Regions from separate parts of the Ferdinandcohnia sp. Marseille-Q9671 genome, predicted to be linked through region 2. Evidence: predicted binding sites of a transcription regulator. Region 2 holds the regulator's gene; the other holds the start of a gene.
What was found. Region 2 encodes LexA, which represses DNA repair genes until DNA is damaged. Its sites were predicted from a motif close to CGAACATATGTTCG; they were not measured.

Region 1 (15,789 bases), 380 kb from region 2:
TGTTTAACAGCCTGATATGCTGCTAATTCATTATCTATTGTCACATAGGGGATTCTTCCTCCCTCTTCATACTCACTACAAAGAATTACTGGGTAATTTCCCGCCAATTCGTTAAGCTTTTGCATGTTGACCGTCGGATCCATTGAGATAACACCATCAGCCAATTTGTTCTTAATCATATTAAAATAAATGTTTTCACGTTGTGGATTTGAGTCTGTTTCGCAGAGAAGGATGTTATAGTTGTGGGCAATTGCTGTATTTTGAATTCCATTTATGATTTCTGTGTAAAAAGGATTTGAAATACTTGGAAGTAGTACTAACAAAAGTCGACTTTCAGAGTTTCGAAGATTTCTCCCTAACATACTGGGTTCATAATTTAGATCTTTTATCGCATTTTCAACTTTAAGTCTTGTTTTGGTACTTACGGATGGAGCATTATTTAGGACCCTTGAAACCGTTGCAACGGAAACACCTGCTTTTTGTGCTACTTGTTGGATATTTGCCATTTTGGTCCCCTCTTTCAATACTATGATAGCAAATTGTAATCGATTACAATTTTGATTGTAGATAGCAAACGAATATTTGTCAATGATTAACCATATACCTGAAATTACACATTTTCGGACATATATTTTAGTAATTCTTGTGATAATTTGATGTAATGGATTACAATTCATTACGGGAGAGAATATATATTTAGCAAACGTTAGATGACAAGGTTTATATGAGAATCGAAAAAGAGAAGTTTTCGCAACTTCTCTTTTTTAATACTATTCCTGAACCTGAACCTGAGCCCCTGCTTTCACGAGTGCCTTACTACCTAGTAGGAAAAACGCTAGAATGAACATGAAGATTCCTGTTCCGATCATAAGCCATTCAATATCTACAATATCTGCAATTGGACCGAAAATGAGCATACCTAATGGCATCATGGAGGTAGAAATCATACCTAAGACCCCAAATACCCTTCCTAGATAGTTTTCCTCCACCTTTTCCTGTAACAACACAGTAGCAGGTGTATTGAAAATCGGCATCGCAATACCTGTTATGAGCATGAAAACTAGATAAATCCAAAAAAGAGGTACAATTCCTAATGCAACTGTACAAAGACCGAACATAATACTTGCCAAAGTCATGGTATGAATTTTATTTTTAAAACCACCCCATGTTGCGATAACTCCTCCACCAAGCATCATCCCGATAGAAAACGCTATTTCAATTGCTGTTAACCGCCACACATCGTCTCCGAAGCTACGCGTCACCTGTAATGGCGTGAGAAAAGCGGCCGGTGCCATTAAAATAAAAAAGACAGCAAAAAATGTAAAAAACGGCTTTAGAAAATCATGATCGCGAATATATTTGAATCCTAACTTTAAGTCTTCAAGATACCCGATAACTTGCTCCCCTTTTGCCTTCGCATGAGAAGGAATTTTAAGAAAGACAAGCAAGGTGAAGATGGCAATCGCTGCTGTAATCACATCAATAAAAAATATAATTTCAAGTGAAGAAACTGTAAGTAACGCAGCACTAACCATCGGGGCAATCAGCATAATTACAGCCTGAATACTTCCGTTCGCCCCGTTTACCTTTGTAAGCTTATCCTGAGGCACAATTTGAGGAAGAATCGCTCCAACTGCTGGAGTTTGAATTCCTGTACCAAGGCCTCGGATCGCTGACATGACGAAAAGCAGCCAAATCGAGTCATAGCCCATTAAAAACAATATAGCGAGAATGAGTGTTGAAAAAGCTATCATTCCATCTGCTATGATAATTAACCATTTTCGGTTATAACGATCCGCCCATACCCCAGCAAATGGAGAAAGAAAAAAGGTAGGTAAAAATCCAAATATTATCGCAAGCGTCATCATCACACCAGATTGAGTATTTAGCGTGATATACCACATAATTGCGTACTGAACGAGCGCTGATCCAAACAGTGAAATCGTTTGACTTCCTAAAAAGAGAACTATATTTCTTTTCCAATTATCAAAGACTTTATTATTCATCGTACCCATATATTCTCCCCTATCTTACAATAAGATAAGAAACTCCCCACAAGAGTTCCGGTTACCAAGAATAATAGTATCCCATTTCCTGTTCGTTTACCATTAGATTTTTTATTTAATCATATCTAAAGGTAGTGGAAACATAGTAAATAAAAAGAGAATCCATAAAACAGATAAGCCCCATGTGACGAGTGGTTTTTTATGATGGAGAAGAAGCATAGGAAACATCACGATATTAAAGAGTATCGACCAAGGCATACTCCAGCCATTATGATGTTTAATTAAATGTAAATACTCAAGATTAATGTATTCAATCGTTACGTAAATAAATATCCAAAATACTATCCATACAAGTTGTTTCCATCTTTCTTTTGGAAATCGTCCAAGATAGATGAGAATCGTGGCGGGATATGAAATATACATAATCATTAAAGAGATAAACGTATGATTACTAAAAAGATTTTCAGCAAAAATAGTTTCTTGATATGTCCAAAGCAAATAATCATGAAACAGAAAATTTTTTAAAAGGTCACCCATGATAAAGAACAAAATGGTTGGGTAGTAACTACGCCATCCTTTCCAATCACCCCATTTAACAGCAGCCAGAAGGAGAGTGGCGTTATAAACTAAATGCATAAGAGACACTCCTGAAGTAGTAGTACTTTTAGAGTACCCAATATTTTACATATCATTTAATACACTAAAAAATTTTATAAAAATAGAAGGCTGCTCCACACGGGAATACCTTCTGATATTTTTCAACATGGGTCAGGGGGACAGTGGGTCAGGGGGACAGGAACCGTGACCCACAACGCTATTTGTATTTAATTGTAAGAAACCGTTTATGTACTAAGTCAAATCTACCCGTTTATTGTCCCTAATAATAAATTTTTGGTCCCTTACTATCCATTCCTTAATTAACCAAGGAACTCCGTTTCAGTCTATCGACTACTTCTTGTAAAATCTCTTCTTCTTGAACAAGACCAATGCGGACGTAGCCTTCACCACTAGGGCCAAATGCGTTGCCAGGAGTGACCACGATACCCGCTTCGTCTAACAATAAATAAGCAAATTGTGTTGATGTGTATGTATCAGGAACCTTTGCCCATACAAACATGGATGCCTTTGGTGAATCCACTTGCCATCCTGCATCAGCAAGACCACGCACAAGAATATCACGTCGTTTTTTATAGACTGCTCTCAAATGGTCGCTAAACTCTGCTGAATAACGTAATGCCACAATGGCTGCTTTTTGGATCGGTAGGAATACACCATAATCTAAATTCGATTTTAGTCGGTTTACTGCTTCAATGACAGTTGCGTTGCCAACAATATATCCGATACGACAACCAGCCATATTAAAGCTTTTCGAAAGCGAGTTGAATTCAACACCTACATCCTTTGCACCTGCAACCGACATAAAACTAAGTGGTTTTTCCTCATAATACAATTCCGAATATGCAAAATCATGCAAAATAACAATTTCGTGTTTTTTCGCAAACTCAATTACTTTTCTAAAGAAATCCTCCGTTGCCATTGCTGGAACAGGATTACCAGGAAAGTTGAGAATCATTAGCTTTGCTTTTTTACAAATTTCCTTAGGAATCGCATCCAAATCAGGTAAAAACAGATTTTTCTCCTCTAACGGCATTCCATATGGAGTTGCACCTGCCAACGAAATCCCTGCCGCATACGCAGTGTAACCCGGATCTGGGACAAGAATCACATCCCCTGGATTTGCAAATACCATTGGAAAGTGAACAAGACCATCCTGTGAACCCATCACCATTAGTACCTCATTATCCATATTAACCGAAACTTCAAATCTTTGGAGATAATAATCAGCTATCGCATCGTATAATTCGTCAATGCCTGTTAACGAGTAGCCATATAAGGAAGGATTCTTTACATGTTTCTCTAATTCTTCCATAACAAAAGAAGGTGGAGGTAAATCAGGGCTACCAACACTTAGATCGATAATGTCGTGCCCTTCTCGTAGTTTTCGTTTTTTATAGTTTGCTAGTTCATTAAATATTGATTCTCCAAATTCGTTCATTTTCTGTGAAAGAGTTATTTTCATTGCTGTCACCTCAGTTGTTTGAATTAGTATCATTATAGCAAGATTTTACTAGCTATGCTTCCTACTTTGGACAAGCAATACATATAGGTACATACATAGCATAAACCATGTTCCCCCTGCTAAATACCCACCAATTACATCTGATACATAATGTTTATTTAGCACTACCTGACCAACACCGATAAAAACTATGAGAAGGGAAAAGATTGTAATGAAGATTCTTTTTACTCCTTTGGTTTTCAGTTTGGATACCAGCAGATAGATAAGGAAACCAAAAAACAACAGCCCCTTCGCAGCATGGCCACTTGGATATCCGTACGAAACAAGAGTTTCACCGATGTTCATAAGATCAATATATACAATCTCACCAGGCCTCTCCCTTTCAATGGTAATTTTCAGCAAAAAAGTGATGACCACTCCCCCTCCCATGACGAAGAGAAATAGGATCATTTGAGCAAGGAATCGTTTTCTAACTAAGAACACTATCATAATTAAACTTAAAATAAATAGTGTACTCGTGTCTGCGAAGAAGGTAATGGCTTGTAGTAGGTGAGACGAAGACGAAGTAACTGCTAATGTAGCCCAATTGGAGGCTAGGCTGTCTATTTGTGAAATACGTTCGGTGATGACTAAATATGTAAAAAGAACAGTGCAAATTACAAGAATGATAGTGAGTATTCCTATAGATTTTGTACGTTGAATCATCAACCCCTCCTTTGAACTAAATCCAACATATTATTTAATTTATATGAAGAAAGTCGCAAAAAAAGCATGTGTCCATAAAACACATGCTACTTTGTAAAGTTTATCACAGCTTGTCTTTAATGTTACAAAAAGAAGGTATTTTTTTACATCTCCTTTTTTGTTTGCCAATCATGAATCATCATTTTATACACTTCTTCTATGTCCAAACTCCTATACTCTTTTAACTTTTCTTCTTTTACCCATTGTTTGGCAAGAGACACCGCATATGGATAGTCCTCCTCCATCATATCAATTACAGCAATACCTTTTTCATATCCTAGTTTCAAATCAAAGTATACATTCAGAAGAATAGACAAATTAGCTAATTGCTGGATCGGACCTGCGATCTTAATTTGTTTTCTACTTAGATAAGGAGTTGTCCCCACTAAATTTGTACTACCACCATATTTATCCTTAGCTGCAAATGCGAGATTTTTTATCCCACTCATATAGAACGCTCCGAAGCAAAGGGGACAAGGCTCCATTGTTGTATACAGAGTATACTTATTAACTTTATTATGTATCCGATTATCAAGTTTAAGCATGGCATTCATTTCAGCATGAGCTAGTTCATTGTGACTCACAACTGTATCGGATAGCTCACCAAAAACAGCACTTTTTCCTCTGGCAACTATCTCATCCTCAGCATTCACAATTACAGCGCCAATCGGCCTTGAGCCTTCCTGAAATGATTCCCATGCTTCTTGAAAGCATTGTTGCCAGGTTGTGGGGATGGTGGACCATTTATAATAGATTGGTAGATGTGTACTATTAACTACCATTGTGCTCACCTCGGATTATTCCTTTACCTTGATTATAAGTAAGTTCGAATTTTTCGTCACTAAAAAATGGCGGAAAATAGAAAATAAGCAAAACCTAAGCTCTTACAGAAATTATCCTACTTTTTTTACAATGGCTCTTTTCTAAAAGATTGTTGCTTTTATATAAAGTGCCAACTATGTTGATTGAAGAGGAAGGTGGCGACTCCTCGAAAATGTATTCACATTTTCTTCGTGCGTGGGTTATTTCAAGGAAGCTATTCAAAGTCCTACGGGAAAAGCGTGAGACTTGAGACCCCGCAGGACTAATTTCACAAATCATATTCCCCCTTTGGGTCAAGGTACCTGTCCCCCTGTCCCAGCACCCCTTTGCACCCTTTATTATAGGTATAATTATGTAAAGTATAAAAAAATGCCAGAGTCCACTATTTTGTGGTCCCTGGCATTTTAATTATACTTGATCCTACTATTTTACTGCTCCCAAATACTCTTCTAATGTAAGGTTATGTTCGGCTATATATTTAGCATGCTCTACACCTACATACCGAATATGCCACGGTTCATACATATAGCCCGTGATGTTCTCTTTGCCTTGTAGATAGCGAATGATAAAACCGAATTCAGCAGCGTGCTGTTTCACCCATTGTCCTTCGGGTGTGTCCCCAAATTCTTGAACGAGTTGGTTGTCCACACTTTCACTCGTAACATCCATGGCAAGACCTGTTTGGTGTTCACTTTCTCCGGGCTTTGCGCTAAAGGTACTTGCCTCTTCCATGCCAAATCCGCCGACATATGAATCAAAAATCACTGCCTGTGTTGAATATGATCGATATCCTGATTGGGCGTGTAGCGTAATTCCAGCATTACTTGCCTCGGCAAACATTTTTTCCAATGCTTCCGCAGCCTCTTTAACCATAAGCTTCCGTTCAGCAACATTTGTGGAAAACGCAACGTTTGGAACAACAAGATTAGCAGGTACATAGTCTTCGGCTAACACTCCAACTTCCTTATTGACAAGTAAAAGAAAGGGGTTATTTGAATCAATCACTGGTTTTATATCTTCAGGCTCCACATTTTCAATCTGTTCACCTGCTGTTTGTGTTTCGGGTGCCTCAATTGTATCTGGCAATCCAGCTGCATTGCTTTCCTTACTTTGGGCAATTTTCCCTACTACAACTTCTTTAATCGACGTATAGCCATCTTGTAAAATATCTGAAAAAGCTTCCTTTGTGAATAGAAAGGAAGACGCTACTAATACGACCACAAAAACCATACAAAACAAAATAATCTTCTTCATGTTTCTATCACTTCCCTATAAAATCGAACTCTAGTACTCTATCTATCATTCTACTATATATTCCACAATTCGACATAGGGAATTAGTTGTAAATTTTCTCCACGGAAAAGGCCGCTTCCCATAAAACACATTAGAATCGTTACCTTGTTTAGCATTAAAGTAGATCAAACCAGTTTTTGTAATTATTTGGCATGTTTATTTTGATTTAAGAGAACAAATGTTCTATTATATGTGTAGGATAATATTCGGGGGTGATAGTAATGAGGCCAAATTTAACCAAAGATCTTAGCGTAGAGGACTTTCTTGATTACTATTGGTTGAAAGAGGAACTGCAATCCTTTTGCAGAGCAAATGGGATAAGTGCTGCTGGATCAAAAATGGAGATTTCTGATAGAATTGTAGCATTTCTTCAGTCAGGAGAGATAAGAAAACCTATTAGAACAACCAAAACAAACAAGAAACCAGATTCTGAATTAAGTCTAGATACAGTCATTCATGAAAACCTTCGTTGTAGTCAAGATGTAAGAGCCTTTTTCAAATCAGTCATTCCAAATTTTCATTTTTCTACCTATATTCAAAACTATTTTAAGAACAATATCGGGAAAACATATCGTGATGCAGTTGATGCTTGGCATGAGGAAGAAGCGCGTAAGAAAGACCCATCTTATAAGAAAATGATCGCTCCTCAATTTGAATACAATCAATTCATTCGTGATTTTTTTGCAGACCCGAGAAATCGTGGAAAAAGTCGTGGAGAAGCGATTGAGGCATGGAATTCTATCAAGAGCGTACCAGGAAGCAATATATATACAGAGTAACACTTATGAGATTGGGTCAGGGAACCTGTCCCCCTGACCCACTTTAACATAATGATTATGTTTCACCCATAACCAGTGGTAACCTAACATTAACAGTAGTCCCTTGATTTTCAATACTTTCAAATGTAATGGTTCCCTTGTGTTCTTTTATAATTCGATAGCATAACATTAAACCTAGACCTGTTCCCTTTTCTTTGTTACTAAAGAATGGTTCTCCAAGTTTCTTAAGTCTGTCTTCGCTAATACCAGTGCCGTTATCAATGACTTGAATAAGTAATATATTTTCATCCTCAAAACGTACAGTAATTGTAACGAATCCATCTTTCTTAGTATCGATTGCCTCGATACTATTTTTACAAAGGTTCAGTAAGACCTGCTTGATTTGATTTGCGTCACACATAATCATAGGGATTTCTTTTTCAATCTTTAGTAAAAATTCAACATTTTTGAGATGAGCTTCTGACTCTAGTAGGGTTGTTATGTCCTTCACTAAAGAAGGGATACTTGCCGGTTTTAATCTTATTTCCTGTGGTTTGGCAAGCGACAGAAATTCCTTAATAATGTCTTCAATCCTATTAAATTCATTAAGAATTACATGAAAGTATTCTTCTTTTCTCACTCCTTGCTGGAAAAGCTGTATAAAACCTTTAATAGAAGTAAGAGGATTTCTTATCTCATGAGCAACACCTGCTGCTAACTCCCCTACTAATGATAACTTCTCGGATTTCCATAATAGTTCTTCTGCTTTTCTTTTATCCGTAATATCTTTTGCAACAACCATGATATGTTCCACCAAATCATTTTCACCTATTACAGCTGTACCAGTACATTCAAATAACTTCCAATTTCCATTTGAATGTAAAAGCCTCAATTCCACCTTAGATGGAGTTTTCGTCTTAATTACCTGTTCGAAATGATACAAAATAGTAGGCAAATCCTCAGGATGAATTAGGTGCTTTGTATCTTTCGTCTCAAAATACGTTGGAGAATAACCTAGTATTGTTTCATGAGACGGTGATGCATAAATTCCATTTCCGTAAAGATCGAATAATATAATTAAGTCAGTCATGTTTTCAGCAATCAACCTATATTTAGACTCACTCTCAAGTAAATCATGTTCTACCTTTTTCCGGTCTGTAATATCTATACAGGAACCAATCACCTCAACGACTTCCCCACCTCGGTATATAGGACTTAATGCTGCTAGATAGCTAATCCCATTTATCTCTCCTTCATAGGTAACATTTTCTTCCCCATTCCAGGCTCTTTGATAGTAATTATTCTTTTCTTGGGCTTCCTCTGTTGGGAGAAAGTTAAATAACTGCTTCCCTACTACATCTCTTGGAACTAAACCTAATCGATATAATAATTCACCGTCGCATAAAGTATGAATAAATTGGTTACTCACTTTTTTATATTTAAAAGTCATACCTTGCTGAAGACGTATTGTTTCAGTAAGTTCTATTTTTTGTTCATTTACTTTAAGTTGATTATACAAGTGTACGTGTGCACTTTTATATTCTGTAATGTCATAAATGGAACCACCTATCGCAATGACCTTACCCTCATCATTAAATATAGGGGTCGATCGATCTCGTAGCCACTTAATTTCCCCATCAGCTCTAATAATTCGATATTCTATATCTGTAGGTAATCCTTTCAACTGTTGACTAATCACACTTTCTATCATGATCCTATCCTCAAGATATACCGAGTCTATCCAGAGTTTAGGATGAGTGATAAAATCTGACTGCTTATATCCATATAATGAGGCATATCCAACCGATACAAATAAGGTTTCGTCTATTATATTTCTGTACCAAATCGTTACTTCTGGACTATCTAATAGTCTACGTACTTGTTCATTAATCTCTATATTTTCTTCAAAAAGTGAAGCAATAGATGTAACATTCATTTGAAAGCTCCGTTCCTTATATAAATATATAAAAAGACTTCTCTTCTTAAGAAAATAACCAGTACATATATCTTTGATGTAACCTTTACTTTTTACGATTCACTACTTTCTTTTAAATTTAATTCAAACTTATACAGGAAAAGTATACTATGTATTCGAAGTAAATTAATATAATTTTCAAGTAATTTAAAAATAAATTTTTACAGAAAAATAAAGCCCACCTTCATGAATAGGTGGACCTTACTTAATACAAAATTTTATGCAACTGTGTTTACTCTGTTTTATAGTTTTGTATACCATATGAAAACGTCTACTCATCAATTCCCTAACAACTCTCTTGTTTTTTCCAAAATCTCTTGATCCTTTAAACGGAATTTGAATTCAACTCGACGGGATTCTTGATTGCTGTAGTTTCCATTGGGATCCGTTCGTCCATCTGTAAACGACCGACCGTTTACGGTTAGTTTTGTTCGTAGGTGTTCCTGGATGTTTTTATAAGGAAATTGTGGACTTAGGATATATTCTGCCACACTGAATGCCCTCTGCTGGGAAAGTTCCATGTTATATAAATAGGTTCCGTCTTTATCAGCATGTCCTTCAATGATGATTTCAGAAATATATTCCTCATAGCCGTTTTCAAGCAACACGTCCAAATAAGCAGGGACGAACTCGTTTAAAAATGTAAATGCCTCAGGCTTCAATACAGCTGAATCATATTCAAATAAAATATCTGTATTAAAAAGCAATGCACCCGTTTTTTCATCAATTTCAATGCTCGAGTCACTAAATTTTTCATTCAAATCCTCTATTAGTCCTACCCTTACTCCCATGATTTGATCAATCGTTTTCTTCATTTCTTGGATTTGGAATGATTTAATTACCATCATAATGATAAATACCAGAATAAAACAAAGTAAGACTGTTGTTAACAAATCTGTAAATGACGGCCAAAATGAACTTTCCTCTTGCTCCCGGTGAAATAACCTCTGATATTTATTAATCATTGGTCCCAATCCTTATCCGACTGTGTTCTTGTACCGTGTTATGTGCGATCGTCTGAAGTTGACGATTGAGTTGTTGAAATTCCTGACCAATATCTCCAAGCGTTTGCTGCAACTGACGCGCGCTTCTTTGCTGTGTATCTCCAGTAATATCGCTAATTTGCTTAAACTCCCGCTTCACAGCATCATTCATTTCTATGATATACTCCCCAATATTCCTACTAACTTTATCAAGCTTCTCGCCAAGCGTCCCTTCCAAACTAGAGACATACTTTGAAAGAGTATCCCTTAATGCATTCACACTCGTATCAATTTGATTCTCTTTATACGTGAAGGAATCTGCCATTTGTGTGATTGTTCGATTCATCTCTTGTAATAACTTCCCGTACTTCATAGCTGTCTGTTCATTCGAACGGGAAGCTTCACTTAAGTAGCTTTCGATTGCTTGAGAATTTGTTAGATGAACCTGTAAATGTGAATTAAATTCATGGGTAAACTGTGTTAGCTCATCGAACCGATAGGATAATAGGTTCTTATACTCACTTTGTGCTTTATTAATTGTGTCTAACGCATGTGGCAGACGACTAATGGAATTACCGAGAGCCTTAAAATCATTCCGAATCTCACGCATGGAAGAGATGACATCAGAAAGCTTGGAGCTAACTTCGTTCCCAAATACACGTTCAAACTGTTGATTGTTTTCCTTAGCAATCTTTACAAACTGCTCACTTTGAGCATTCATTTTATCAAATGCACCATAAATCGATTCCTGCCTCTCGGCAACCGAGGAGAAATAATCCCTCACATCAACAACTGATTGCTGGAAATGTGTCATAGTTTCCTTTTGAGCAGTTGTTAGTTCAGATACTTTTTTATACGTTTCGGTAAAAGCACTTGTCATCTTTTCATTACGCTGATCCATTTTCTCAAAATAGGAGAACAATTGATCAAATTTTTGATTTAGATTCTTTACACCCTGGTCGAATCCCTCAGTTAAATCCTTAACTCCATGAAAGATAACTGAGAATTGTTTTAAATTATCTGTGAGTCCTTCATTAAACTTCGCAAGGTCTTTTGCAGATTGCTGTAAACCGACTGTATATTCTTGAAACCCTTTAAATGAATTTACAATGCTTTGAAGTGATTCTTGATTTGTTTCGCGTAACTCCAGTATCGAAGAATTAATCGTCTCTGAAACCGTGATGAGCCGCGCCATTCCATCCTGTTCATTTCCTTCTAAGATTGACTCTGTTTTCAGCATGATATCCGTTAACATGAATTCCGTGTTCGCAACCCGTGTCACTACTGTCATAATAAGGGATAGTCCCATACCGGCAATACTTGTGTAAAACGCCACATCAATTCCTGCAAGCACCAGTGCTACATTTTCTACCAACTGATCACCTGTTGCATCGATGCTTCCGAGTGACATCGCAAGACCTATAAAGGTCCCTAACACACCGATTAAAATAAAAATGGATACGGTCATCTGAATGATTTTTATGAGATTCACAACTGGGACTTGAAACACACGCCATCCTGATATTTTGTTTTGAACAAATGTCTCGAATTTAACTGATTCCTTTTGATTGATTTGTTCAAAATCTGCCTGAAATCGATTCAGTGGATCAATATCTAATGAATTGGTATCCCGGATAAAATTTCGTACCCTTCTCAATTTTCCGTACAACGTAAAATGGGCAAAAATCGTGATAATGAACCCTACAAATAAAATCAAGAAAATAAGCTCGACCAACGGACTTGATAACACAGCTTCTACCTGCTGTTCACTAACAAAAACTTTCAAAATCGCTTCTACCATTATAAGTCCCCCTTCATTGCACGTCCAAAATATACCTTGTTTATAGCTATTCGATAAATGGACAAATCATGCAAAGAAGCTTCCGTGAATTTCTTTATTTCACTCACACACTTTTTCTATTTGAATATGATGTGGAAAAAAGGACTGTGATATATGCCTATTTCGTTTCCTGTAAATATAAGTACGTTTTTTGTTGGCAGTGGACCAGATAAGAAGGTTTTTTATCCACAAGTATTTCACTTGAGAAATCCACAACTACAACACTTAATTAATCAATCCGTCAATCAGCAAACACAACAGCTTATCAATCAGCAAGTTGGTAATATGCCATCCACGGTAAAAGAAATGCTAGGTTCGTATGAAATTAAAAACAACCAACGACAGGTACTTAGCCTATCACTCTCTAACTATACGTATCACGATAGAGCTGCACATGGTATGACCTTTATAAAATCTCTAACATTCGATTTAGAAAAAGGGACACGTTGTGAATTGAAGGACCTATTTAAGTCTGGGAGTGATTATGTCAATCGGTTATCTACTCTGATCCAAGAGCAAATCAAGGAACGCGATATACAGTTAATTTCTGACTTTACAACCATCGCACCAGATCAAGATTTCTATGTAGCAGATAAAACACTTGTCATCTACTTTCAGTTGTATGACATTACTCCATATGTATTTGGGTTCCCAATGTTCCCTATCTCTGTGTATGATATTCAAGACATCATTGACGAGAATGGACCACTAGGGCGGTTGGCAGAGAATAATTAGAGTAATGGAAGTCGTATCAGCTGCACTTAATATTCTTGCCAAGAAGCAATACCCCAGTAGTAAATAATAAAAAGGACATACCTATTTATCTAAAAAATTAGGTTATGTCCTTCTATTACTATTACTCTCAAATTAGGGATTAATTTTTTCATGTATGGGTCATTATATCCCGATCGCACAAATGTCTCTTTAAGAACCTATGTCTTTCTTGGTAGGATAATATACATAGAACATACCTAGCGCATATAGAAAAAGCCCAATAGTCGTAGCTCATGGAAAATAACCATCACCCGCTTGTAAGATAATACTAACAAGCGCACAAATACCAATAATAGCAATAAAAAGTAAACCGAAGGGTAAGCAGAATTTTTGATCTTTCTTAATAAAAAAAACCTACTTTTAAACTTGTTGATTTTACTTGAGCTTGAGATATAAAAATAGCAGATTAATTAGAAATGTAAGTAATAAAAGTGAAATAGTGAGTGTTGTGGAAGATATTAAAGGATCAGGAGAATGAATGATATAAAATACAACGCTAAAGGAACCTATTAATTAAAGTAAGATATGAAATACTAAGTATCGTTTCTATTTCTAATACATTCATATCGTCCTAGTCCATTTATTAAATTTCGAATAAGTAGGCCATACCAGAGAGAGGAATCCATAGCACCATAAGTTCTACAATAAATTTCTACAAAAATAGCGTTAATCCTTCTAGAATTAACGCACTCGTATGTAGAACGGTTAAGGTGCTTGATGCGCTTCACTTATTGATAATTAATACTAGAAAGCACAATAGTTTCAATCATCTGTTGATCAGTTAGGTTCTTTAGCTTAAAAAATCCTTTTTATAGCGAATAGCTAGATATATTCCTGAGGCGCAGAATGCAAGAGAATATTTAAATAAGAAGAAAATTTGCCACATATATTCTTTCGGGAAAATCACATCACACAAAATTATGACACATAACATAATAAGGGTACTTATCAAAGTTATTTGATTTGTTCTTTCGTCAGCCTTACCCATTTTTCTTTGAAAAACATATATTAGTATAAATGCTAACCTAAGAATGTACAAAAGTGATTGTTTAAATATGTACACTTTTGACGAATTATCTGCATAATATTCTTGGAGGGGAATATCATGCATATGCAGATAAATATTAATACTGACATAGAAATTAATAGTCTATTAGATTTACCGAAATTAAAAATGTTAATGGAGAGCTTAAACATGAAAGTTAATAAGAGTAAATTAGCTCGAGATATGGGAGTTGATCGGAGGACGATTGAAAAATATCTTAATGGTTATCTGCCTAAAAAGAATCGAGATAGGTCATCAAAGATTGATGATTATTATGAAATTATAAAGCTACTTCTTTCGGAGGAGTCAAAACAAGTATTTTATTATAAACGAGTTTTATGGCAATACCTACAGGATAATCATGGATTAATGTGTGGTCAATCCACATTTCGAGCGTACATATCAAGCATACCTGAATTCCAAAGTTATTTTGATTCAGGAAATCGAAAGAGTTCCAACAGCGAAGTAATTCGATTTGAAACTCCACCAGGTGAACAAGCCCAGTTGGATTGGAAGGAAAATATTCGATACATCACTAAAGATGGGGAGATTTTGTATATAAATGTTTGTGTACTTTTACTCGCCCATTCAAGGTTTCGAACATTTAATCTATCAATCTCAAAATCACAAAGTGTGTTACTGTCATTTATTACGGAAAGTTTTGAGGTATTTGGGGGTGTTCCAAAAACGATTGTAACGGATAACATGAAGACGGTCATGGATGAAGCACGAACAGAGTATCAAAAAGGAAAAGTGAATGAACGGTTTTATCAATTCTCAAAGGATATGGGATTTGAAGTAAGGCCTTGTATAGCTGGAAGACCAAGAACCAAAGCAAAAGTGGAAGCCCCAATGAAATTTCTTGATGAAATTCATGCTTATCAAGGAAAATTTGATTATGAAGAACTACATCAATTTATACAAAAGTTATGTAATCGTATAAATAATAGTTACCACCAGGGTACAGGAAAAATACCAATATTAGCACTAAAAAAAGAAAGAAACCTCTTATCCCAATTACCACAAAAGAGAATAAGAGATTTCTATAAAATTGACCATATACCTGCGAAAGTGAATACATCAAATATGATCACTTTCAAGTCCAATCAGTATTCAGTCCCACCTGGATACATAGGAAAAACTCTTAGTTTACAAGTATATGATAACCATATCTTTGTTTATTATAACACGGATTTAATTGTCCAACACCCTATTAGCCATCAAAAACTTAATTACAAACCTGAACATTATGTTGATGCATTGGCTAGAGGGCTTCCTTCTTCGACCAATATTGAGGAGCTAGCAAGGAAAAATTTAGAGGCGATTAATGAGGTGTATAAAAATGAATAGTAGTTATAGCAAGCTAGTACAAAATTTAGAGTATTTAAAGTTGAAACAAATGATAGCTCATCTTGATGACACAATTGATTTTATGACTAAAAATCAATTGTCATTTACGGATACACTAC
Region 2 (15,789 bases):
TCCTAAGACCTAATGATGAATTGCTGTATATTACGGGAAAACCATACGATACATTAGAAGAGATTGTTGGGATTCGTGGATCAGGCAACGGCTCTTTGAAGGAATTTCAAATTGGGTATAATACAGTTGATTTGACTCCAGAGGGAAGACCTGACTTTAACGCGATAAAAATGGCCATTCATGAAAACACCAAAATGATTGGGATCCAGCGTTCAAAAGGCTATGCTACTAGACCTTCTTTTACAATTGCAGAGATAAAAGAAATGATTGACTTTGTTAAGGAGATCAAACCTGATGTAGTGGTATTTGTTGACAATTGTTATGGCGAGTTTGTAGAGGAATTAGAACCATGTCATGTAGGTGCTGATTTAATAGCGGGCTCTCTTATAAAAAATCCAGGTGGAGGACTTGCAAAAACAGGTGGCTATTTAGTGGGTAAAAAAGAACTTGTTGAGGCATGCTCGTATCGTATGACATCTCCTGGAATTGGAGCAGAGGCTGGAGCGTCCCTTTATACTTTGCAAGATATGTATCAAGGGTTGTTTCTTGCGCCGCATGTTGTTGGACAAGCATTAAAGGGTGCTGTATTTACAGCAGCTATTTTAGAGAGAATCGGATTAAAAACTCATCCTAGTTGGAACAGTAAACGTACTGATCTAATTCAATCCGTACAATTTGATAATAAAGAGATGATGGTTGCATTTTGTCAAGCCATTCAGTTTGCATCACCTATAAATTCTCATGTAACGCCTTATCCTAGCTACATGCCAGGGTATGAGGATGATGTCATCATGGCTGCAGGAACGTTTATTCAGGGAGCAAGCATCGAATTAACGGCTGATGGACCTACACGTCCGCCATTCGTGGCATATATACAGGGTGGTCTTACATATTCTCATGTGAAAATTGCGATAAGCTTGGCGTTAAATAGATTATTAACAAATAAATTGTTAACATATAAAACAGAAGAGTAAAGGCTTCTGTTTTTTTGATTTTTTTCATGTGAGGTTTCCTTACATCACCTTGACATAAAATATAACATCGTTTAAAATCAATTTATCATTGCAAAAAGGAGGATCATATATTGGGTGATACTATTCGACGGTCCATGCCACTATTTCCAATTGGAATTGTCATGCAATTAACTGAATTATCTGCACGTCAAATCCGATATTATGAGGAAAATGGTTTGATTTCTCCTGCAAGAACTGAAACAAATCGAAGACTATATTCATTTAATGACGTTGACCGACTACTTGAAATCAAAAGCTTGATCGAACAGAAAGTCAATTTAGCAGGGATTAAACAGCTTTTCGCAGTTCAAAATCCCGAGCCAGTTGTAGAAGAAAAGCCGGTTGAGCCAGTGAAACAGGAATTATCTAATTCTGAGCTGAGAAAACTTTTGAGAAATGAGTTGCTACAGGCAGGAAGGTTTAAAAAACAATCCAGTCCACATCATGGTGATATGTCGAGATTTTTTCATAATTAAAATGTTTTCATACTTACACTTACAGAAGGTTTGAGGAGGAAGTCTTAATGGCTAAATATACGAAAGATGATATTTTTCGTTTGGCAAATGAAGAAAATGTAAAATTTATTCGTTTACAATTCACAGATATTCTAGGAACAATTAAAAATGTTGAGATTCCAGTAAGTCAATTAGAAAAAGCATTAAGCAATAAAATGATGTTTGATGGTTCTTCAATTGAAGGTTTTGTACGAATTGAAGAATCAGATATGTATTTATTCCCTGATCTCGATACATGGGTTGTTTTTCCATGGACAGCTGAAAAAGGAAAAGTTGCACGTTTAATTTGTGATATCCATAATGCAGATGGAACTCCTTTTGAGGGAGATCCGCGTAATAATTTAAAGAGAGTATTAAAGGAAATGGAAGAGTTAGGATTTACGAATTTCAACCTCGGACCTGAGCCTGAATTTTTCTTATTTAAATTGGATGCAAATGGGGAGCCTACTCTTGAGTTAAACGATAATGGCGGATATTTTGACTTGGCACCAACTGACCTTGGAGAAAACTGCCGACGTGATATCGTGTTAGAACTGGAGGAAATGGGCTTTGAAATTGAAGCTTCCCACCACGAGGTAGCCCCTGGTCAGCACGAAATTGACTTTAAATATGAAGACGCACTTACTGCGTGTGATGAAATTCAAACCTTTAAACTAGTTGTAAAAACGATAGCACGTAAGCATGGTCTACATGCAACATTTATGCCAAAACCGTTATTTGGAGTAGCAGGTTCAGGTATGCACTGTAACCTATCTCTATTCAAAGGTGGACAAAATGCATTCTTTGATCCAAATGCAGACCTGCAATTAAGCGAAACTGCAAAGCAATTCATTGCAGGTATTCTAAAGCATGCTCCGAATTTTACAGCAGTAACGAATCCAACAGTCAACTCATATAAACGTTTGGTACCTGGTTATGAGGCACCTTGCTATGTGGCATGGTCAGCACAAAACAGAAGTCCGCTTGTGCGTATTCCAGCTTCTCGTGGTTTAAGTACACGTGTGGAAGTACGTAGTGTCGATCCTGCAGCGAATCCATATATGGCAATGGCTGTATTACTGGCTGCTGGATTAGATGGAATTAAGAACAAGCTTACACCACCAGCACCAGTGGATAGAAATATTTACATTATGAATAAAGAAGAACGTAATGAAGCAGGAATTGTTGACTTACCGCCAACTTTAGCACTTGCATTAGATAAATTAAAGCAAGATGAAGTGCTAATTAAGGCATTAGGTGGTCATTTATTTGAACATTTTGTAGAAGCAAAAGAAATCGAATGGGACATGTTCCGTACACAAGTTCATCCTTGGGAACGTGAGCAATATATGACAATGTATTAATAGGATATAACCCTTGATGCCGTTGGTGTTGAGGGTTTTTCTTTTTTGTTTATTTTATTGTTAAGTTGATAAGAAAAAAAGATTCTGATATAAGCGATGAATTTCCCTATTTATATAAAAATTAATAAGAGCCTATTTCTAGACCCATACTAAACAATGCCAACAATGATTGTTAGTTTTTGTGATAGATAATGTCTATTTCTAAATAATTCTTAATAAAGCAGTTGCCCCTTAAATGAGGAACTACTGCTTTTTTTTTAATATCGAGAGACTTTATATCCTAATAAGAGGTGACAACAATGGCTTTCCGCTTTAGAAAAAGTATCAAAATAGCAAAGGGTGTTCGGGTCAACTTTGGTAAAAAGGGAATGGGGGTAAGTGTTGGTACAAGAGGGATGCGTTATTCGATCCATTCATCTGGAAGACGAACGAGGTCTGTTGGAATTCCGGGAACAGGTATCTCCTATGTAAAGACCACTTCCGGTAAGAAAAAGAAAAATTCTTCAGGGACAGTATCCTCCACTTCTACATCTCACACTGTAGACAACCAGGCTCTGGTCGAAGAACATAATCACTATATTCAAACAATCACATCCATGCATCAAATTTCCCCAGAACCAATCGATTGGAGAGAAATCCAAGCAATGCCGGCCCCATTTACACCAGGCGAAATGGGTCCATTACAGCAAGAAGCGTTACATAACCTTCAGACTTACACACCAAACTTTTTGGAACGCATCATTAAGAAACTAGCACAACGTAAGAAGGAAAAATTAAAACATGCAATCCAGCAGGCTAAGCTACAGGATCAATCAGATTATCAAGAGTGGCAGGAATTAACTACTATGGCAAACGCTGTTTTAGCTGGTCAGTCGCGAGCCTATCAAAAAGTAATCACAGAGAGTAGTGAGTTTGAAGAATTATCGTATGATTTCCATGTTCATGATGCCCATACTGTTGAACTGGAGTTCCAGGTGAATGGAGATGTAGTTCCAACCGAGCAATTGTCCTTAACGAAAACAGGTAAGGTATCCAGACGTAAAATGGGAGTTTCTAACTATAACGAGATTAAGAAGGATTATGTTTGTAGTCATGCCGTTTGGGGCGCACGTCATTTGTTTGCTTTTTTGCCAATTGAGCGGTGTTTGGTACATGTGACCGAACATGCGTTGAACACAGCTACTGGTAATATGGAAAACCAAGTTCTTTTATCGATTTTATTCAATCGGGCAACATTGGATAGACTAAACTTTGAGAGACTTGACCCTTCTGACGCCATGGAAAATTTCCAGCATCATATCGACCATTTGAAGACAAAGGGCTTTCGACCAGTGGAACGAATTACAGATTGGTAGGTGATTTCATACAATGAGAAGGAATATAAAAGAGATCGTAACGTTTTTATTTCCGGAGTGGCAAGTCGTTCGTAGCATAAAAAAACATGGCTGGATTAGAAAGGCTGGAGTTACATTCAGAGCCCAGACCCAGTCTACACAACAAGTACGACAAACCCAAGTTCCCCAATCTATGTCACGCTCTACAGAGAAAGGTGGGATTCCAGCTGCTCATAAACCAACAACTAATCATCCTATCACACGAAAAGAAAAGCAGCCTACCATACAGAGCGACCAATTGGACATCATTTTTAACACCATACGGAATGAAATGGGTCAGAAAATGGTTGGACAAAAACGATATTTGGACGAACTTTCTTTGGCAATGAAGCGACCATTTGTCACGGGGATAACTAAGGATAAACCGAAGAATTCCTTCGTTTTATTTGGTCATCCTGGTTCAGGTAGAAAACAAAGTGTAATGGAAATGGCCCAACTTCTTGAAAAGCATAAATTAGTGAAGTACGATACGATTTCTATCCTTGATTTAGCGTCCTATACGACGGATTCTGAATTTCAGTTATTTTTAACGGACTTATATAAATGTTTATATGCGAAGTCGGATATCGTTCTCTTTGAACATATTGATAAAGCACCATCGAAAGTGCTCAATTCAATCAAACAACTAACTACAGCTGGAAAATATGCATTACCAGCACGATATATCATGGAAAAAAATAATCTTGTCGAGGCAACAGGGGCACTACTGCAGCAGTCGATTAGTGAGATCTATGCGAATGGTAAATACCTCGTTTTTCTTTATGATAAGAATCAGCAAAGTTTGATGGATTTAGTGGGATCCCATTTTATGAATGCTGTTGGTGATTTCATTCATATAGAGCCGTATTCCGATGAAGAAAAGAAGCAGTTGGCAGAGCGTGCTCTTATTGGTATACGGGAAAAAGTCGGAAGTCAGCTTTCGATGGCGCTGGAATGGTCAGATGATGTAGCTTCTTATATTGCAGAAAAATTCTCTGATTCAACTGGAATAAAAGGATTAGAAACCGTAGTGGAACAAGAAATTTTTAAACCATTGGCGGAATATAAGTTGAGAAATACGCAAATGGATAATGATGCCGTCAATTTAATGTTGACCGATGGCATGATCGCAGCACAGTTAAATCAGCAGAGCATTCCATTACATCATTATGTCCGTGATACCAATCAAGCGGGATTAGAAGATATAAAGAAAGAACTTGACTTGATTGTTGGATTAACAGAAGTGAAGGATTATGTGTTGCAATTGGAGGATCATGTCGAAATCCAAAAACGTCGACAAAGTCACGGGATGAAGAATTCGAGAATCTCTATGCATATGGTGTTTACCGGAAATCCTGGTACAGGGAAAACGTCGATTGCTCGAATTGTTGCGAAGTATTTAAAAGCGATTGGTGTGTTATCGACGGGTCAGTTAAGGGAAGTCAGTCGAGCGGATTTGGTTGGGGAATATGTGGGACAAACAGCCAGACTTACGAATGATGTGATTAAGTCCGCTCTCGGGGGTGTCTTGTTTATTGATGAAGCATACGCTCTTTATCGGAATGAACACGACACGTTCGGTGTAGAGGCAATTGATACATTGGTAAAAGGAATGGAAGATTACCGTGATGACTTGGTTGTCATCCTTGCAGGGTATAGCGAAGAGATGGAGACATTTTTAAAAGCGAACCCCGGCTTGAAATCGCGTTTCCCAAATAATGTTCATTTTCCTGATTATACATCAGAAGAGATGTGGGAAATCACGCAAATTATTGCAAAACAAAAAGGCTACAGCATCGCAGCGTCTTGTCAGAAACCACTGATTGAATTATATGATAAGAGCCAAATTAAAGGGAAAAACGACAGTGGGAACGGAAGGCTGGTACGAAATACGATTGAGGCTGCGATTTTGAATCAATCACAGCGGCTAATTCAAAATCAAACAGCGGACATTAACGAATTGACTTATGAAGATTTTAAATTTGACGATACATCAAGCTTTGATTTGGAGGCGAGTTTGGCTCCAATAGTAGGGCTGAATCATGTGAAGGATTTTGTTCGGAATCAATATCATATGTTAATTGCGCAGGAAAAGCGACGGAATGCAGGATTGAAGGTAGATACGTCCCAAACGTTACACATGATTTTTAGTGGGAATCCTGGGACGGGGAAAACAACGATTGCTCGAATTATCGCAACGATGTTTAAGGACATGGGACTGTTAAAAGCTGGACATCTTGTAGAAGTCGATAGTGGTGGATTGACAGGGCAATATGCAGGACATACAGCGAAGAAAACAGAGGAAGTATTTCGTTCGGCCCTCGGTGGAGTCTTGTTTATTGATGAAGCCTATGCACTAGCAACAAGTGGTGGAAGTTATGGCCTAGAAGCAATTAATACGTTAGTCAAGCTGATGGAGGATTTCCGTGAAGATATCGTTGTAATCTTAGCTGGATATGAAAAAGAGATGGATGAATTTCTAAAGGTTAATACCGGACTTGAATCTCGTTTCCCGCACCGCATCCATTTTCCCGATTATTCAGCAAGAGAATTGTTTGAGATTGCGAAAATACAAATCTCTTTTAAAGGATTTGGCCTTGTCAATGCGGCTGAATCGGTATTAATGGAGGAAATTACGAAGAAACACCGGAAAACAATAGGTGAATCAGGTAATGGACGAATGATTCGAAATTTCATTGAAGAAATTACACGCAATCAGTCGGTTCGGATTGCGATGAATGATGTACCTGTTGAGGAACTAAATGTTATTTTACCGACAGATATTAAGCCAACTGAGCGGATTTTAAAGAATTTTGACTTAGAAACTGAACTTGCTAGCATTATTGGTCTAGATGAAGTGAAGAATTATATCCGGAGCTTACAGGCTCGATTACGTTTGGAAAAAGAGCGTAAAAAATTCGGATTGCCAGTTGATGGTACACAAACGTTACACATGATTTTCAAAGGAAATCCAGGTACAGGAAAGACGATGATGGCAAGAATTGTGGCCAATGTTTTGTATAATCTAGGTGTTATACAAACAAATACATTGGTGGAAACTGATCGCGCCAATTTGATTGCTGGCTATGTTGGGCAAACTGCAATCAAGACAAAAGAAGTCATCAAGGAAGCATTAGATGGTGTTCTTTTTATCGATGAGGCTTATGCACTTGCTCAAGGTGGTCCAAATGATTTCGGTAAAGAAGCAATTGATACACTGGTGAAAATGATGGATGACCATCGGGATCGACTTGTCGTCATTTTAGCAGGCTATGATGAAGATATGGAGCGTTTTATAAGCTTGAATCCTGGCTTGCGGTCAAGATTTCCGACTATTATTGATTTCAAGGATTATTCTCCACATGAATTAATGGAGATCGCGGAGAAGTTTTATGAAGAAAAGGGCTTTGTCCTAACGGAAGAGGCCAAGGACAAGCTATTGGACATATTCCAACGTGTAGGCTCGATGGATAACTTCGGAAATGGTCGCTATGTCCGAAATGTATATGAGAAATCGTTGAATCATCAGGCTAGTCGTTTAAGCAAAGAGCAGAACTTAACAGAAGAAATGCTCACGACGATCACACTGGAAGATATTAAAGAGGTGTAATGTGATGCGAAAGTTATTAGGGAGTACGTTGGCGTTTGGTTATTTAATCTTTCCGATGAGCTTTATCCTACTTATACTGCTTGTTACCCCGTTGATGTTTCTTTCGGATGTCAGTGCGATTCGAACATCTGGTTTTGCTGGGCCAGATACTGCACTTTCGATGATTGGGGTAAGTGGACTTGTGATTGGGATTTCATTACTGGTCCCAGTCTTACGTAGAATTTACGCGGTTTTCCCGTGGTTGTATCCTTTTGTGAAGATCTTTTTTGTAGGCATGGTCATTATTAATATAGCCCTTTCGATACTGAATTTTGGTTATCAAACGGTAAGTGGTACGAGACATATGTTATTTTTTATCTTAATGATTGTTTTTGTTGTACTAGGACGTCTGGGGATGAGCTTCTATTTTCATCGAAATCCTGTCCATGAAGAAGGTGAGTAACAATGAGCCAGTATAAAAAGGATTTACAAGAACGAATTCAACGAGCTAAAGAAAAATCAAAGAATGCTGGACAAATGAAAACTTTTGGGGAGGAACATAGTGATGTTGAATTTAGAGATGAAGGTGTGCAGCAGGGAAATGAGGCACAGTTCGTAGAGCAAAAAGAAAACATTGAAACTGTGCCTTTAGATAAAGGAAAGGTATTTGAAGGGAAACAGTTAAAAGGGATGAAACGTTTAGGATATATTGCGTTAGCGATTGGAATTGGTGCACTGTTGTTCACGGATACAACAACTGTGGATACGTCTGAGTCAGCAAGAAATGCACTTGAAAACCAAATTTCAACAGCTATATCCGCAGGTGTTGTACTCCTTGAAAATGATGAAAATCTAGGGGCGCAGGATTACACAATAACGCATGCCTCTGATCTGGATGAGACGAAAATTTGGGTTTGGGATTATGCAGCAGAGGACGGCGACTATGTCCAAGTTTTGGTTGATGGCACCCCCGTTTCGGAATCTTTTATGATTCAGCATAAACCAAGGGAATTAACGGTACCATCGACAGGATCTGTCCAGATAAAAGGAATCCGAGATGGTGGTGGTGGGATTACCTATGCCGTGCGTTATGACATTAATGGAACAAGCTATTTCAACACCGCGCCAGAAGGGGAGTTTAATACGTATGAGTTGGTGAGGTGAGGGGAAGATTTGATAGGCGTGAGGAACGCTTATTATAGGAGAGTTTTATCCTTAACTTTTTTCCGTAAAAAAGACACGCCTACAATACAAATGTTTGATGCTATAAAAAATAAAATGAAATGCTATTTTGAAGAGATGCATTATCCTGGTCAATAAAAATGTTTTTGATAATGTTCCGTACACAAATTCATCGTTGAGAACGTGAGCAATGTATGACAATGTACTAAGTTTAATGGACCCTTGACACGATTGGTGTTGAGGGTTTTTTTGGTTTAGGAAATTATAAAAATCAACCTTGTGGACAAGTTGTAAATGAGTTTATCTACATCCAGCTCCAGCGCCTAGCCCCTCGAGGTCATAAGCCAATCCGTCAAGAAGGTCAAAGAGCAACCTTCTCACCGTCTCGTCTTATGCTTGTCGGGGCTGATCAAGGCGCTTGCGCTTTTGTTCTTGCAAACAAAAGGAACATTCGTCTGAATGTTCCTGGATTATCAATGAATGTTTCGATAGACACCTATAACTTTACCTAAAATTGATACATTTTTAAGAATAATTGGGTCTAACATAGAATTCTCTGGCTGTAATCGAATATGATCCTTTTCTTTAAAGAAGCGCTTTACGGTAGCTTCATCTTCTTCTGTCATTGCAACCACGATATCGCCGTTGTTAGCGGAGATTTGTTGTCTAACGATAACGAAGTCTCCATCAAGTATTCCTGCTTCAATCATACTGTCACCCATAATTTCAAGCATAAAAATTTGATCGTCGTGTGCAGCAAAACGGTCAGGTAATGGAAAATACTCCTCAATGTTCTCAACTGCGGTTATTGGCTGACCTGCAGTAACCTTTCCTATTACAGGTACATTGATAACGTTAGCGGTTGGAATTGTTTCGTTTTCATCGACCTGTAAGACCTCAATAGCACGAGGCTTTGTTGGATCTCTTCTTATTAAACCTTTGCTTTCTAGCCGGGACAAATGTCCATGAACAGTAGAACTTGAAGCTAGTCCTACAGCTTCTCCTATTTCCCTCACGGAAGGTGGATAACCCTTGTCTTTGACTTCTTGTTTAATGTAATTCAAAATATCCTGCTGTCTTTTAGAAAGCTTTGTCATCCCGCTCATCCCCTATATAGTAATTTTTATATTGTTCTATGTATTTTCATTCCTTTTGAAAGTGTTCGGTGAGAACCTTTGGTTATTAAAAATACCGAAATTCTTAAGTAGAGTATAGCATGTTTTACTAGTTTATACAAACATAAGTTCGAATTTTTGTTGACACAAAACATTTGTTCGGTTTATAATAAAATCAACAAATGCGAACGAACATTCTTATAGGAGTGAAACAAGATGTTGAAAAAATTACAAAGCGGGTTTATCTATTATATTCTTTTTCTGTTGTTAAGTATGGGCATGGTTTTTATAACAGCAAGTTAACTTGCATTTACATAAAATTGTGAAGAATAGAGGGATGTAGAATACTTGTAAAATACCTTTTCTTCTAGTACTATGAACTATGATTTAGAAAAGATAATTTTAAGGAGATATTCTATGCTTTCAAAAGATAAAATAGATCGGATCAATACACTTGCAAAAAAAGCTAAGTCAGTTGGTCTTTCTGAGCAGGAAAAGGAAGAACAGCAAGAACTAAGGCAGGAGTATTTGCGAGTATTTAGGAACTCAATGACAAATACATTGCACTCAGTAAAGGTCGTTGATCCGGAAGGTAAGGATGTAACACCCAAAAAGTTAAAAGATAGCAAACGAAAAAGATTACATTAACAAAGAATACATAGGTTTCTATGTATTCTTTTCTTTTTTGTACATACTACATAAGAACAATCATTCATGTGTTATCTCTTAAAGAATGAACTTTTTTGAAAGGATGATTATGTATATGACTCATTCAATCACTGATTTATCAATTGCATCAATTCGAACACTCTCTATTGATGCTGTAGAAAAAGCAAATTCAGGGCATCCGGGGATGCCGATGGGTGCAGCACCTATGGCATATACTCTTTGGACAAGACATATGAATCATAATCCGAAGAATCCTAGTTGGTTTAACCGTGATCGTTTTGTCCTTTCAGCAGGACATGGTTCTGCCTTGTTGTACAGCATGCTTCATTTGGCAGGCTATGGCCTTACACTAGATGACCTAAAACAATTCCGTCAGTGGGGAAGCAAAACACCTGGACATCCTGAATTTGGTCACACTGCAGGGGTAGATGCAACAACAGGTCCACTTGGACAAGGTATTGCGATGGCGGTCGGAATGGCTATGGCAGAGCGTCATTTAGCAGGAGTTTACAATAAAGAATCATTCGAGATAGTCAACCATTATACATATGCTATCTGTGGGGATGGTGATTTAATGGAAGGTGTTTCTGGAGAAGCTTCCTCGCTTGCTGGTCATTTAAAACTTGGGCGTTTGATTGTCTTATATGATTCTAATGATATTTCATTGGATGGTGACTTGGATCAAGCATTCTCAGAATCAATTGAGCAGCGATATAAATCATACGGGTGGCAATATATAAGAGTTGAGGATGGCAATGATGTGGATTCGATTGATAAGGCAATCGAAGAAGCGAAAAGTGATGTTTCACGTCCAACAATGATTGAAGTTAGAACAACAATTGGGTATGGCTCTCCGAATCGACAAGGGAAATCAAAGGCCCATGGTGAACCACTTGGTGCTGATGAATTAAAGCTGACCAAGGAAGCGTATAATTGGACGTTTGAGGAAGACTTTCATGTTCCAAGCGAGGTATATACTCATTTTGAGGAAACGATTAAAAAGTCAGGAGAGCAAAAAGAACAAGAGTGGAAACGTTTGTTCGATTCCTATAAGGAATCTAATCCTGAATTAGGAAATCAATTAGAAATGGCAATTGATGGTACGCTTCCGCAAGGCTGGGAAAACTCGTTACCTGTCTATGAGGTAGGAAAAAGGCTGGCAACTCGTGCATCTTCAGGTGAAGCGTTAAATGCTATTGCAAATAGTGTCCCTCAATTTTTTGGAGGATCTGCTGATTTAGCAGGTTCTAATAAAACCATGATAAATGGCGCAGCAGATTTTATGCCAAATGATTATAGTGGCCGAAACATCTGGTTTGGAGTACGTGAATTCGCGATGGGTGCGGCATTGAATGGAATGGCTCTACATGGGGGTCTAAAAGTATTTGGTGGAACGTTCTTTGTGTTCTCAGATTATTTACGACCTGCAATCCGACTAGCTGCATTAATGAAGTTGCCTGTGACATATGTATTTACACATGACAGTATTGCTGTAGGTGAGGATGGGCCTACTCATGAACCTGTTGAACAATTACCAGCGCTACGAGCAATGCCTAATCTCTCTGTTATCCGTCCAGCAGACGGGAATGAGACTGCAGCAGCATGGCGGACAGCCTTAGAATCAAAGGGTGTACCTACAGCCCTTATCTTAACAAGACAGAACTTGCCAACAATAGAGGGGACTGACAAAAAGGCTTATGAAGGAGTCCAGAAAGGTGCTTATGTGATCTCTCCTGCTAAATCAGGACAACCAGACGCGTTACTACTGGCTACAGGATCTGAGGTAAGCTTAGCTGTAGAAGCACAAAAACAATTAGCAACTGAAAATATTGATGTTTCAGTTGTAAGTATGCCTTCATGGGACCGATTTGAGGCACAACCAATGGATTATAAAGAGTCTGTTATTCCAAAGAATGTGAAAAAACGTTTAGGAATTGAAATGGCAACCCCACTAGGTTGGGAAAAATATACGGGTGATGAGGGGGATATCCTTGCGATCCATGAATTTGGAGCATCTGCACCCGGTGAAATTGTTATGAAGGAATATGGATTCTCAGTTGAAAATGTCGTGAATAAGGTGAAAAAGTTGCTGCAATAATCCAAGTGAAAGGGGTCGGATACGACCCCTTTTATAATAAATTTTCGTTTCGACAAAACTAGACGATTCTTACTCCAACTTAAGACAAAAAACACTGACTCTTTCGAATATACTACTAGTATTATTAGTGGATAGTATTAGGAGGAAAGAGTTATGAGAGAATATTATATTTACTTAATAGAAGAAGAATTTGCAACTCATTACTTTGGACGTGAATCGCTAATCTATCATTTGTTCTTAGAATACAACCATTCCAATCAAGAGAAAAAGGAAGTACTATACAAACAAATAGAGTTTATTACAAGGGCTATTCCTACGTTTCGAATCCAGAAAAAAATAGAATCAAGCCTTGCACATTACTCCGTTTATAAACAATATCATACAAATATTCATACCCTTGAATGGAACGAATTTAATAGCTATGCAAAATTAACGATTACTAGTGAGTACATCCATTTACAATCTACCGGAAGTTATGAGGCAGAGACTGCCTTTTTTGAAATCTTACGTAAATATGATAGATGTTTTTTAGCTATGGACTTCAAATCTAATAAATATGGATGGCTAAATCCTATCAAGGAAAGAAAGTTTGTATAAAAGCTAGGAAAACATAAAGTAAATATTGTATAATAGCTATTGGTTTAGTACACTGTAATGTAGACAACATGAAGGAGGAAGTTTTTATGGAATTATGGTTAGCTATCCTGCTAATTGTGGTAGCTTTACTTGGTGGCGTTGCATTGGGATTCTTTATTGCGCGTAAATACATGATGAGCTACCTAAAGAAAAACCCACCAATTAATGAGCAAATGCTAAAAGTAATGATGATGCAAATGGGTATGAAACCATCCCAAAAGAAGATCAATCAAATGCTAAAAGCAATGAACGGTCAGATGGACAAGCAATAATAAGTTGGACAAGCTAAATCCTTATCATATAAGGGTTTTTTGTCACTTTTATTCGTTCAATTGAGGTAACGGTTTTTAAGATTACGGTACATTCGTGAAATCTTCCACGTTCATTTTGATAAACATTTGATTTAACTTTCAAGGGTTCACAAAGACCGCTTTTTTACTGTTGAAATATCCAGTAGATAAGCGGTCTTTTTGGTTGAAAAATATTGATAAATGCCCCATCCATATTCCTTATTTAGTTGATAGTTCGTATAATTCCTTGCAGTAAATCCATGAGGAGGTAGTACTTTTCTAAAGTAGCTATAATGTTTTCTTCTCTAGCCGTTACCTGCCATGCATGATAATGCTCTTCCTAACGAATTCACCGTTGCTGGGGGAAGGGAGTTACCTGGAAAAAGATGTTCTCTAAGAAAAACAGCCACTCTTCCGACGAAAACGATTCAGAAGAGTGGCTGTTTTTGTTCATAGATTATAAGTCCCTTTGATCGACATTTAACTCTATTAGATTACCATCGGGATCTGCACAAAATATTTGGGCAAACCCGCTAACACTATCTGGTTTTTCTAGTACTGTAACATTGTGCATCGTCAACCAATTCAGTGTATCATAATAATTTTCAACCCTTAGTGCAAAATGACCTTCACGACTTTGTATTGATTTCTCTTTTCGAATGGTTTGTGATTCAGGAAGTACAATTAGATGTAATTGTTGATTTTGTACTTCATACCAAGCGCCAGGGAAATCAAAATCTGGCCGTTCAATTTCTTTCAAACACAGAATATTGCTGTAAAAATCCTTCGCCTTTTGAAGGTTTGTAACAGTTAGGCTTACGTGATGGATTTCTTTATATGTAATCATAGTGACTTCACCTCATTCATTTTATCGACTATGTTCATTATATTGTAAAAAGCAATAAAATATAAATCTTTAGCATTCTCGTTTTGTCTTATATTGAATTTATGTTTTCCCCTATATATTCATTCTTTCCAGAAATTTTAAAATTTGATAAACTATTTACGCACTCATTTCGCCTTTCGGAGGACTATAGGATGAAAATCTTTTTAGATTTAATGTGGTTTTTTAAGCAAGAAAAAAAATCATATCTAACAGGCATATTTTTATTGCTAATTGTTGCTTTTTTGGAGCTAATTCCTCCAAAAGTAATTGGTATGATTGTAGATTTTATTACGCAAGGAACGTTAACTATTGATTCATTAATGAAATGGCTAGGTTTGTTACTTGCTACAGCATGTACAGTTTATATTGTACGTTTTTTCTGGAGGATTATGATATTTGGTTCATCTGTGAAGTTGGCAAGATTATTACGTAACAGCTTGTATGAACATTTTACAAAGATGTCACAAGGCTTTTTCCAAAAGAGAAGAATCGGTGACCTTATGGCACATTCCACCAATGATTTACAAGCGATTCAACAAACAGCCGGCTCCGGAGTATTAACATTAGTAGATTCCCTTGCTACCGGTGGTTTTGTTTTACTGACAATGGCATTTACAATTAACTGGAAGCTTACGTTAATTTGTTTAATCCCAATGCCTCTCATGGCTCTTTCAACAAATTATTACGGTACACTTTTACATAAACGGTTTCATAAGGCACAGGAGGCATTCTCAAGTCTTAACGATAAAGTACAGGAAAGTGTCAGTGGAATTAAGGTTATTAAAACGTTTGGCCAAGAAGAAGAAGATATTGCTTCCTTTCGAAAACAGTCAGATGACGTTGTGAAAAAGAATCTTTCTGTAGCAAAGGTTGATGCATTATTCGATCCAACTATTTCATTAATCGTTGGTATATCCTTTTTCCTTGCCGTAGTATTTGGCTCAAGATATGTGTTAATTGGAGAAATGACACTTGGTGAATTAGTTACATTTACAACATATTTAGGCTTACTAATTTGGCCTCTTCTTGCGTTTGGTTGGTTATTTAATATCGTAGAGCGGGGAAGGGCTTCATATGATC

Region 1: a site for LexA is predicted at 7,117-7,130, ahead of ACWNMY_RS18665 (DUF6434 domain-containing protein). Genes of this name have one in related genera too.

Annotation. Positions count from the first base shown of each region.
Region 1 covers NZ_CDRJTA010000004.1:681,790-697,578, reverse strand. Annotated here, with positions in the region: gene ACWNMY_RS18700 (LacI family DNA-binding transcriptional regulator) at 1-506, opposite strand, end outside; gene ACWNMY_RS18695 (MFS transporter) at 771-2,015, opposite strand; gene ACWNMY_RS18690 (CBO0543 family protein) at 2,118-2,642, opposite strand; gene ACWNMY_RS18685 (LL-diaminopimelate aminotransferase) at 2,920-4,086, opposite strand; gene ACWNMY_RS18680 (phosphatase PAP2 family protein) at 4,135-4,791, opposite strand; gene ACWNMY_RS18675 (nucleoside deaminase) at 4,935-5,612, opposite strand; gene ACWNMY_RS18670 (M15 family metallopeptidase) at 6,076-6,906, opposite strand; gene ACWNMY_RS18665 (DUF6434 domain-containing protein) at 7,167-7,724, shown strand; gene ACWNMY_RS18660 (PAS domain S-box protein) at 7,780-9,639, opposite strand; gene ACWNMY_RS18655 (OmpA family protein) at 9,957-10,643, opposite strand; gene ACWNMY_RS18650 (MotA/TolQ/ExbB proton channel family protein) at 10,636-12,462, opposite strand; gene ACWNMY_RS18645 (DUF3298 domain-containing protein) at 12,616-13,236, shown strand; gene ACWNMY_RS18640 (DUF2178 domain-containing protein) at 14,066-14,338, opposite strand; gene istA (IS21 family transposase) at 14,381-15,670, shown strand; gene istB (IS21-like element helper ATPase IstB) at 15,663-15,789, shown strand, end outside.
Region 2 covers NZ_CDRJTA010000004.1:1,062,980-1,078,768, forward strand. Annotated here, with positions in the region: gene ACWNMY_RS20500 (methionine gamma-lyase family protein) at 1-974, shown strand, start outside; gene ACWNMY_RS20505 (MerR family transcriptional regulator) at 1,085-1,489, shown strand; gene glnA (type I glutamate--ammonia ligase) at 1,537-2,871, shown strand; gene ACWNMY_RS20515 (DUF4236 domain-containing protein) at 3,171-4,226, shown strand; gene ACWNMY_RS20520 (AAA family ATPase) at 4,240-7,854, shown strand; gene ACWNMY_RS20525 (hypothetical protein) at 7,859-8,296, shown strand; gene ACWNMY_RS20530 (hypothetical protein) at 8,299-8,997, shown strand; gene lexA (transcriptional repressor LexA) at 9,489-10,112, opposite strand; gene ACWNMY_RS20540 (DUF896 domain-containing protein) at 10,548-10,778, shown strand; gene tkt (transketolase) at 10,894-12,897, shown strand; gene sirA (sporulation inhibitor of replication protein SirA) at 13,051-13,494, shown strand; gene ACWNMY_RS20555 (YneF family protein) at 13,581-13,805, shown strand; gene ACWNMY_RS20560 (VOC family protein) at 14,281-14,670, opposite strand; gene ACWNMY_RS20565 (ABC transporter transmembrane domain-containing protein) at 14,862-15,789, shown strand, end outside.